3 regions of the Paenibacillus sp. M-152 genome follow, and region 1 is predicted to be linked to each of the others. Evidence: predicted binding sites of a transcription regulator. Region 1 holds the regulator's gene; each other region holds the start of a gene.
What was found. The regulator Rex, encoded in region 1, represses fermentation and respiration genes when NADH is low (regulators of the CRP and FNR family bind a similar motif). The targets are predictions, from matches to a motif close to TTGTGAAATATTTCACAA.
Positions count from the first base shown of each region.

Region 1 (3,290 bases):
TAAATCTGATCCCACACAGACTTCCAAGTCTGAGTCGTGCTAACCAGACCACCTGATTGCTTGGCCTTAATGATAGCGGCATTTTTCTCAGCCACCTGGTCTTGAGTAACATAGGAATAATACCAGAAAATGCTGACCAGGATCAGTATTACGGCCAAAATGGCGACCGCTATCCATTTCTTCTTATTTTTCAAACCTGTGCTTCCTCTCTAAGGGGATGTGACACCTGAATTAGCGCGACAGCAGCCCTTCAAAGGCGGCTTGTGCCTCATGTTTGATACGTTCCTCGTCCATCGTCAGGCATTCGCCGTTTTTCACAACCTGACGACCGTCTACCCACACATGAGCCACGTCTTTGGCACTTGCAGAGTATACGGCATGGGAAATAAGATCTGTACGCGGCAAGAAGTGGGCCTGATTCAGATCTAGCGCGATAAAGTCAGCCTTGTTGCCTGCTGCCAGCGCTCCTACTTCTTTTAAACCAATCGACTTTGCACCATACTCTGTTGCCAGACGCAGTGCTTCATTTGCAGGAACTGCTGTTGGGTCGCCAGATACTCCCTTGTGAATGAGTGCCGCCAGACGCATTTCCTCGAACATATCCAGGTTATTATTGCTGGCAGGACCGTCTGTTCCAAGAGAAACAGTAACTCCTGCACGCAGCAATTCAGGCACTCTAGCTACACCACTTGCCAGCTTCAAGTTGCTGCCTGGATTATGTGAAACCGCCACACCTCGTTCCGCTAATAAAGCTATCTCTTCGTCGTTCAAGTGTACGCCGTGGGCAACAAGTGAAGGGCGGGAGAAAAAGCCAAGCTTATCTAAGTGTGCAACTGGACGCAAACCGTAGTCGCGTACGTTTTGCTCAACTTCGGCTATGGTCTCGGACATGTGCGTATGCAATGGTAAATCGAGATCATGTGCTGCTTGAACAAATTTCTCAATAAACGCTGGCGGGCATGTGTATGGGGCATGCGGAGACATCATCGTTGTGATACGTCCGTCTGCTTTTCCATGCCAGTTACGGGCAAAAGTCACGGCCTCAGCCAGCTTGATCCGCTGTTCTTCTTCTGAACAGAGTCCAATGGCTCCACGCATCAAACTTGCACGGATGCCCGACTCTTCAGCTACACGTGCCACCTCATCCATATGATCGTACATATCCAGGAAAGTTGTGGTTCCACCTTTCAGCATTTCCAGCACTGACAAGGATGTTCCCCAGTACACATCCGTAGATGTAAACTTGGCTTCCATAGGCCACATTTTTTCCTGAAGCCACACTTGAAGTGCCAAGTCATCTCCATACCCTCGCAGCAGAGACATCGCCGCATGACCATGAGTATTAATCAGACCAGGCAAAAACAATAACCCGTTACCGTCGATTGCTTCTGTCTCTTCCTCACCCGCAGGCAGAGTCTCGCCAATGTAAGTAATACGGCTATCCTCCACAATCATAAAACCATGGATTACCCCAGCTTCAGGTCCATTCACGGCAAAAGAACCGTTTTTAATCATCCATTTATTCACTGTCATATTGTGCTTCTTCCTTTCCGTCCTCCAGATAATAAGCGAGGCTAAGCAAATCAGTTGTAAAGTCTGTGGCATGTATCCGAATGTTAGCCGGTGCCTTGAGAATGATAGGTGCAAAGTTTAAAATCGCTCCAATTCCACTCTCAATGAGCCTATCAGCTACGTGTTGTGCCTCAAAATCAGGTACAGTAATAATCCCGATTCGAATATTTTTTTCTTTCACAGTCGCTTCCAATTCATCCATCGGCTGAACGACTAAGGTATTGATTCTGGTCCCAACCTTATCCGGGAACGCATCAAATACCGCCACAATCTTCATATTGTCTTTTAAATAAGCGTTATAGTTTGATAGGGCTTGACCCAGATTACCCGCTCCGACCAATACTACATTAATTTGCTGGTCGATTTTCAGGATATGGCGTATTTTCTCAATTAGATAAGAAACATCATAACCGATGCCCTTCCGACCAAAATCGCCAAAATAGGCAAGATCTTTACGAATTTGGGCCGGATTCAAATCTAACCTCTGTCCCAGCTCTTGAGAAGAGACCGTAGCCACCTCCCGTTTGTGCAGTGCATTCAGATAACGTAAATATACGGGTAATCTCCGTACGACAGCCTCTGAAATTTTATCTGATTTCATACTTGCTCCCCCTAATTGTAACGGACTTTAGGTGTCCGTCCGTTGTGCCTCTGTCTCCGGGGCGGATTGGAGCCATTCGGCGATGCGGGGCACCATTTGCTCCGATGGCATATGCTCCATTTTTGGTCCCGGTAACGAGTACAAAAAGTGCTTTCCATAATAGGATTCGATCACACGCGTATCGTAAACGATAACGACTCCGTGGTCACTCGCTGTACGTACCAATCGCCCAAATCCCTGTTTGAAGCGAATAACTGCTTGTGGTACAGACAGCTTCATAAATGGATTCTTCTTCTGCTGCTGGAGCAGCTCGCTTTTTGCCTCCAGTAACGGGTGATTGGGCGGTTGAAACGGCAAGCGAACGATAGCCAGACAAGTCAAAGCCTTCCCTGGAATATCGACGCCTTCCCAGAAGCTGCTCGTTCCCAGCAATACAGAAGCCTTGGCTTCCTGAAAACGACGGGTTAGCTTGCTCCGACTCCCACTGTCTACACCTTGTCCTAACACGGTAATATCGCTGGATGCTAACGCCTCTTTAAGTGGCTCATACACTTGCCGGAGCATCCGATAGGAAGTAAACAGAACAAGCATTCTCCCCCGCGTCGCCTGGGCAGTCGCTCCTAGAGAGCTAACGAGCATCTCTACAAAATGTGCATCCCCTACACTGCCCTTCACACTCGGAAAGTCTCGCGGAATGACCAGCAACACCTGATCCCTGTAATTAAAAGGTGATGGGAGCTGTGACGTCATTAATCGTCCTTGATCCGCTGCCTCCTGCAAGCCGAGTTGATCGGTCATGTACTGAAACGACTTATCTACCGATAAAGTAGCAGATGTCAGAATAATACTTCTTTTTTTGTCAAAAAACATTTCTTTCAACTGGCGGCTCACATCGACGGGCACTGCATAAAATTGCAATGATTTACTACGGAATTGCCCACTCGCTTCGAGCCAATATACGGTTGTTTCATCATCGAGTCGTATAAAGAAGCGCAAATTTTCCCTAATCCCCGCCAAATCCTTAAGCAGACCCGTGATATCTGTAATGAGACTATCCGCCGCATAATCGTCGTGTTCTTCCTTGACATCCAGCATCAGCTTGTCGCCCTTGCGCAAA
Region 1 is NZ_CP034141.1:3,408,287-3,411,576, forward strand. It holds gene EGM68_RS14815 (cell wall elongation regulator TseB-like domain-containing protein) at 1-194, opposite strand, end outside; gene EGM68_RS14820 (amidohydrolase) at 232-1,533, opposite strand; gene EGM68_RS14825 (redox-sensing transcriptional repressor Rex) at 1,520-2,173, opposite strand; gene dinG (ATP-dependent DNA helicase DinG) at 2,201-3,290, opposite strand, start outside.

Region 2 (3,290 bases), 160 kb from region 1:
CTGGGAGACGCAAGTGTTAACGATTAGTTCAATGGATGACATATACGATACAATTTATGATTTTGGAGGCTTCCCACCCGAACTGTACGAAGTGAAGTATCCAGCACATGGTTCTGTTGAACTAGCTAATAAGTTGAAAAAGTTATATGAACAAAAGGGCATCGATGTACAAACTGATCGGGTGAGGGGACTGGATCATGGTTCCTGGACATTGTTGCATCGTATGTATCCTGAGGCAGACATTCCGGTAGTTCAGATTTCCGTAAATCCGTACCTCTCGCCCAAAGCACAATTTGCCATTGGTGAGGTGTTGCGTGAGTTGGGAGAACAAGATATTCTGGTCATTGGCAGTGGCGTGACTGTCCATAATCTGCGTATTGTCAAATGGGGAGAAACGAAAACGGAGCCTTGGGCAATTGATTTTGATGACTGGATTATCGAAAAAGTGCAAAGCGGAGATATAGAAGCTTTGGATCACTATGAAAGCGAAGCGCCATATGCTCGTCAGGCCGTACCTAGAGCAGAACACTTTGTACCGTTGTTTATTGCAATGGGTAGTGGCAATCCTGCAAACAAAGCTAAGGTCATCCATAGAAGCTATGAGATGGGAAATTTAAGTTATCTATGCTTTCAGTTTTAAAGCGTGTAGGGCAGAAGAAGGTCGAGTTATGTGCTTTGTTACTGTCCCGTCCGTTCTCTAAAAAATGGGGAGTGGAATAAAATTAGGGAGTGTTATAAGCTAATAATGGCTTACAGCACTCCCTTTTACATTAAAAAACAATTTATTATATCCGGCAAATCTCACGTGGGCACAATTCACAATGACATACACCTTGCAGCATTTCCAAATCCTTGACAACAATCATACCATTATCGTATTCTACTGCATTTTTCTTACGCAGATCACTGAGCATCCGATTTACGCTTTCCCGGGTAGCACCGATCATATTTGATAAGTCAGTATGAGTAATCTTTTTATGAATCAAGATATAGTCGCCGTGAGGCTCACCATAGGTGTTGCATAGTCGGATGAGTGTGGAACATAGAGCGCCAGGCTTGCCGTACATCATCAAATCGCGGAACTTGGTCTGAGTAATGCGATGATGCGATCCCATCCATTTCATAAAGTCAATCGCAAAATCACAATGCTGGCAAATAAGCAGCTCCAAATCTGTATGATCGATTACGCCAATATCACTGTCCTCCAGAACCTCAGCAGAAAAGGAATGCTTGGTGCCGAAGAAAGGATCAGCTTGACCAACAAGATCGCCGCTTTGATACATATATAGAATAAGTTCCTTACCCTCATCCGTTGTTTTGGTTACCTTTACGCGTCCGCGCTTAATATAAAACAGCTTATCCGCTGTATCTCCTTCCCAGAACAAATGCGAGCTTTCTGGCATAACTCGATCTTTCATCATCACTTGCAACCGGTTGAAGCTGGCCTCCGAGAAGCAACAGGTGTTGCCGCGGGCTTCCATTACATTTGTAGGGTTTCTCATCGTCCATTTCCCCTTTGTATCCTATGTTTTTTATCTGCAACTTGATCAATTCAAATTCATTATATACCTGTGCAATGAGTTTTTGGGGCAAGAAGAGGGGGTAAAAGTGGCAGAATTCCAAACTTTGTGATTTAATTCACTTCATAAAATAAAATTTTAAATAGATTGTGAAAAAAATCACAAAATATCTTGAAAAGCTGTGTTACGATCAGTGCGTGAACAAGAGATAGTACACGAGATAACAGGAGGATGAGGGAAATGGCTGTTAAAAACGAGGTTATCCAAAAAGAGCAAAGCGCAGAGCAGTATATTCAAACGCTGATTGACCGGGCGAACCGGGCACAGCAAGCTTTCATGAGTATGAATCAGGAGCAGATTGACGGAATCGTACAAGCTATGGCACTCGCAGGGATGGATAAGCACATGCACCTAGCGAAGTTGGCTGTTGAAGAAACAGGACGCGGTGTTTACGAGGACAAAATCACCAAAAACATGTTTGCAACAGAATATATCTATCACAGCATCAAAAATGAGAAGACCGTTGGTGTCATTGAAGATAATGATTTCGATAGCTTCCAAAAGATTGCAGAGCCAGTCGGTATCATCATGGGGATTACTCCAGTAACAAACCCGACTTCGACTACGATGTTCAAAGCGTTAATTGCCATTAAAACACGTAACCCAATCATTTTCGGCTTCCATCCATCTGCTCAATCGTGTAGTGCGGAAGCAGCCCGCGTATTGCTTGAAGCAGCTGTTAAACATGGTGCTCCAGCGGATTGCATCCAATGGATTGAAGCACCTTCGATGGATAAAACAAATGTACTGATGAACCACCCTGATGTGGCATTGATTTTGGCAACTGGCGGATCAGGCATGGTTAAGGCAGCTTATAGCTGTGGTAAACCTGCACTTGGCGTAGGTCCTGGTAACGTACCTTGCTTTATTGAAAAAACAGCCGATATCAAACAGGCCGTGAACGACCTTATCCTTTCTAAATCTTTTGATAACGGTATGATTTGTGCTTCGGAACAAGCCGTAATTATCGAAGAGCCTATCTTCGAGCAAGTGAAGAAATTGATGATTGCTAATGGTTGCTACTTTGTAAATAAAGAAGAAGCAGCTAAGCTCACTCAAGGGGCTATGAATGTAGAAAAATGTGCAGTGAACCCGGCCATCGTCGGACAGTCTGCTGTAAAAATAGCTGAAATGAGCGGCATTACAGTACCGGCAGGAACAAAAATTTTGGTCGCTGAAATTGAAGGAGTAGGAACCAAATTCCCATTATCTGCGGAAAAATTGAGTCCGGTATTGGCTTGCTACAAAGTGAAAAATGCAGAGCAAGGTATCCAACGTGCTGCTGAAGTTGTAGAGTTCGGCGGTATGGGTCACTCGTCAGCTATCCATTCGCAAGATGAGGACGTTATCGCTCGCTTTGCAAACCGTTTGCAAACAGGTCGTATCATTGTAAATGCACCTTCCACACATGGTGCAATCGGTGATATTTACAACACCAACCTTCCTTCGTTGACACTTGGTTGCGGTTCGTACGGTCGTAACTCGACTTCGTCGAACGTATCTGCAGTTAACTTGATTAATGTGAAAAGGGTGGCGAAACGGACGGTGAATATGCAATGGTTCAAAGTACCTTCCAAAATTTATTTTGAGAAAAATTCGACACAGTATCTTGCTAAAATGCCTGATATCACACGTGTAGCCATTATCACTGACCCTATGATGGTGAAACTCGGATATGTGGACCGCGTAATTCATTATTTGCACCAGCGC
Region 2 is NZ_CP034141.1:3,568,729-3,572,018, reverse strand. It holds gene EGM68_RS15655 (DODA-type extradiol aromatic ring-opening family dioxygenase) at 1-640, shown strand, start outside; gene EGM68_RS15650 (Crp/Fnr family transcriptional regulator) at 786-1,502, opposite strand; gene adhE (bifunctional acetaldehyde-CoA/alcohol dehydrogenase) at 1,761-3,290, shown strand, end outside.
Region 2: adhE (bifunctional acetaldehyde-CoA/alcohol dehydrogenase) is a predicted target of Rex. The motif match lies at 1,668-1,685, and genes of this name have one in related genera.

Region 3 (3,290 bases), 2.6 Mb from region 1:
GCTGTCTCCAAGAACATATTGCAAAATTTGCTCAACAACGGGCTTACATCCTCCGCAAGAACGCGTAGCTCCGGTACATGCCTTAATTTCATCAACGGTGGTTAGTCCATTTTCATTGATTGCTTCCACAATTGCCTTTTTAGTCACACCGTTACAACCGCAGACAATTTCATCGTCCGCCATCGTTTCAACGGATGACGTTTTCGCCCCGTGATTGCCGCATCCAGTACCCATGATCTGTCCATAGATCTCATCTGTCATTTCCGTTTGCTGACGCACATATTTTTGCAGACTAGCAGATTCACTCACATCGCCAAACAGTACAGTACCAACAATTTTATTATCACGAAGCAGTACCTTTTTGTATGTTCGCTTCCACTCATCCTTCGCTACAATCGCCGTATGTTCAGGTTGGGTTATGAATTCGCCAGCTGAGAAAACATCTACCCCTGAAATTTTAAGCTTGGTGGAAACTACCGATCCTGCATAGCCTTCAGTATCCACGCCTGCCAAATGCTTGGCAATCACACTTCCCTGTTCAAACAGCGGAGCTACCAGACCGTAGCAGATTCCACGGTGCTCAACACATTCCCCTACAGCGTATACATCCGGCATGGAGGTTCTCATGAAATCATCGACCACAATCCCGCGGTTCGTTTCCATACCACTTTCTTTAGCTACCTGGATATTAGGTTTAATCCCGACGGCCATTACAACCAAATCTGCTTCCAGCTCGCTTCCATCCGAGAAGCGCAGTCCTTGTACCCGATCTTGACCGTACACTTCCGCAGTTTGCATTTGCATAGCAAACTTGATTCCCTGACGTTCCAGTTCTGCTTTCAACATCGCAGAGGCTTCCCGGTCTAACTGACGTTCCATCAAATCTTCCATTAGATGAACGACCGTAACATCCATCCCGAGGTTGACCAGGCCTTTAGCTGCCTCCAGCCCCAATAGACCTCCGCCAATGACAGCGGCCTTTTTATAGGTCTTCGCTGCTTCCAGCATGGCCGAGCAATCGGCGATATCTCGGAAACCAATAACTCCCGGTAATTCTTTACCCGGAATAGGCAGAATAAACGATTGTGAACCAGTAGCCACCAAAGCCACATCGTAATCAATTTCCAGTCCGTCTTCGGTGAGAATCTTCTTGTGCTCACCGTCGATACTTTTAACCATTTTTCCTGTATATAAAGTAATCCCTTGATCCGCATACCATTGCAAATCGTTCAGTATGATATCATCTATTGTTTTACTACCTTCCAACACATAAGAGAGCATGATCCTGTTATAGTTCGGATGCGGCTCACTTCCCAGGACTGTAATTTCATATTTATCTGTTAATTTTAAAATTTGTTCGACCGTATTGATACCAGCCATCCCGTTCCCTATAACCACAAGCTTCTTTTTACTGTTTATCATATACCGGTTCCTCCATTCATTCGACGCTACTTCCTATCCGACGACATCTCTACGTTTCTAATGAATATTGTTTATGCTTCTATTCTAATACAGTAGATAGGTCTATATGTGATTTCGATCACAATGTAGTTAAAATTATGAATATTTAGGGATTTCCCTATTCTATTTCAAGGGATTAAGGTAAGGACCGGAAATCATAGCAGTGTCATCGAAAGAATCTTTCCAATTCATGCGTAAATACAACCGTTATAAGGAATACTTTATGAACAACTTGTATCTTATGGGAAAACGAATTGAATTGTTTGGAGGTAATCAGCATGTGGTCTAAAATCATTTCTTATCTTCCTAGCTGGAGTACACTCTTTCAAGCTGGCCTCGCGTTGATTATTCCTTTAGGAATTTATTATATAAACACCTCGATTTATTCGTTTGTCGGCAGTAAGGGAGCCAAATCCAAACACTCTTCCAGTCATCCGCTCTCTAATAAACATAACGAAGGGCACATGGATCAGCAGCATGAACCGAGCTCTAAAATTACAGGAAATTATGATTCCGACTTACAGGCAATTCGTGAAGCTATAGGCGAAAATAGTGATGTGCATTTTCGTGAGTTTGTGGTAAAGAAATTTCATGCTCGGTCCGTGTTAGTCTTCATAGAAGGTATGCAGGATGAAAAACTTATGAGCAAGCAGGTATTGGAGGTCTTGATGTTTGAAGGCCAGCAGCAGGGTCAGGATCAGCAGGAACAACCGGAAGGTATAAGTAACTCTTTTATAAAAGAAAGCCTGATGCCACTTACGCAAATTAGTGAAGTTACCCGTATGGAGGAACTGTACGAGTTCATCCTTTTAGGTCATACAGCCCTATTAATTGAAGGAATGAAGGAAGCGCTACTGGTGGGCCCTCCTAATGGCGCTATTCGCTCCGTCAATGAGCCAACCTCTGAAGCATTGCTTCGGGGTCCCAGAATCGGTTTTACGGAAGTATTGAGTGAAAACACTTCGATGCTTCGGCGCCAGGGTTTAAATAAAAGTTTGGAATTGAAGAAATTCCAAGTGGGCAGCAGAATCAAAAAGGATCTGGTTATCGCGTATATAAAGGATATTGTGAATCCAGACCTTCTTGAAGAAGTAAGCCGCAGAATATCAAAAATAGACATGGATTTTTTACCTGAATCCGGGTATGTGGAACAACTCATCGAAGACAATTATTTAAGTCCATTCCAACAGGCTCATAATACAGAGCGTCCTGACCGTGTTATTAATGCTTTGTTGGAGGGAAGAATAGCGATCTTACTGGATGGTACTCCCTTTGCACTTATTGTCCCGGTGACCTTCAGTATGCTGCTTCAATCTCCCGAGGACTATTATGAGCGATGGATTCCGGGGACACTATTACGTCTGCTACGGTTTAGCGGGGCTTTTATAGCGCTTATGGGGCCTGCTCTGTACATTTCTTTTATATCGTTTCATCCCGGTTTAATTCCAACCAAGCTGGTCATTAGCATTATCGGAACCCGTCAAGGCGTCCCTTTCCCATCCGTTATAGAGGTCATGATTTTGGAAATCTCTATCGAAATTCTACGAGAGGCCGGCATTCGCCTGCCCAAACCCATTGGCCCTGCGATGGGCATTGTGGGAGGCTTGGTCATCGGTGATGCTGCTGTCAATGCGGGCATCGTTAGTCCCTTCCTTGTGATTGTAGTTGCAGTTACTGCCATTTCATCGTTTTCGATACCGACATACAGTGCGGGCATTACCCTGCGTCTTTTGCGTTTTGTCGGAATGTTCTTTGCAGCAATGCTGGGCATGTTTGGAACCATATTGTTCTTTCTGTTAATTTGTATCCATCTAACGAAGTTGAAAAGC
Region 3 is NZ_CP034141.1:803,107-806,396, reverse strand. It holds gene nirB (nitrite reductase large subunit NirB) at 1-1,422, opposite strand, end outside; gene EGM68_RS03665 (spore germination protein) at 1,740-3,290, shown strand, end outside.
Region 3: nirB (nitrite reductase large subunit NirB) is a predicted target of Rex. The motif match lies at 1,529-1,546, and genes of this name have one in related genera.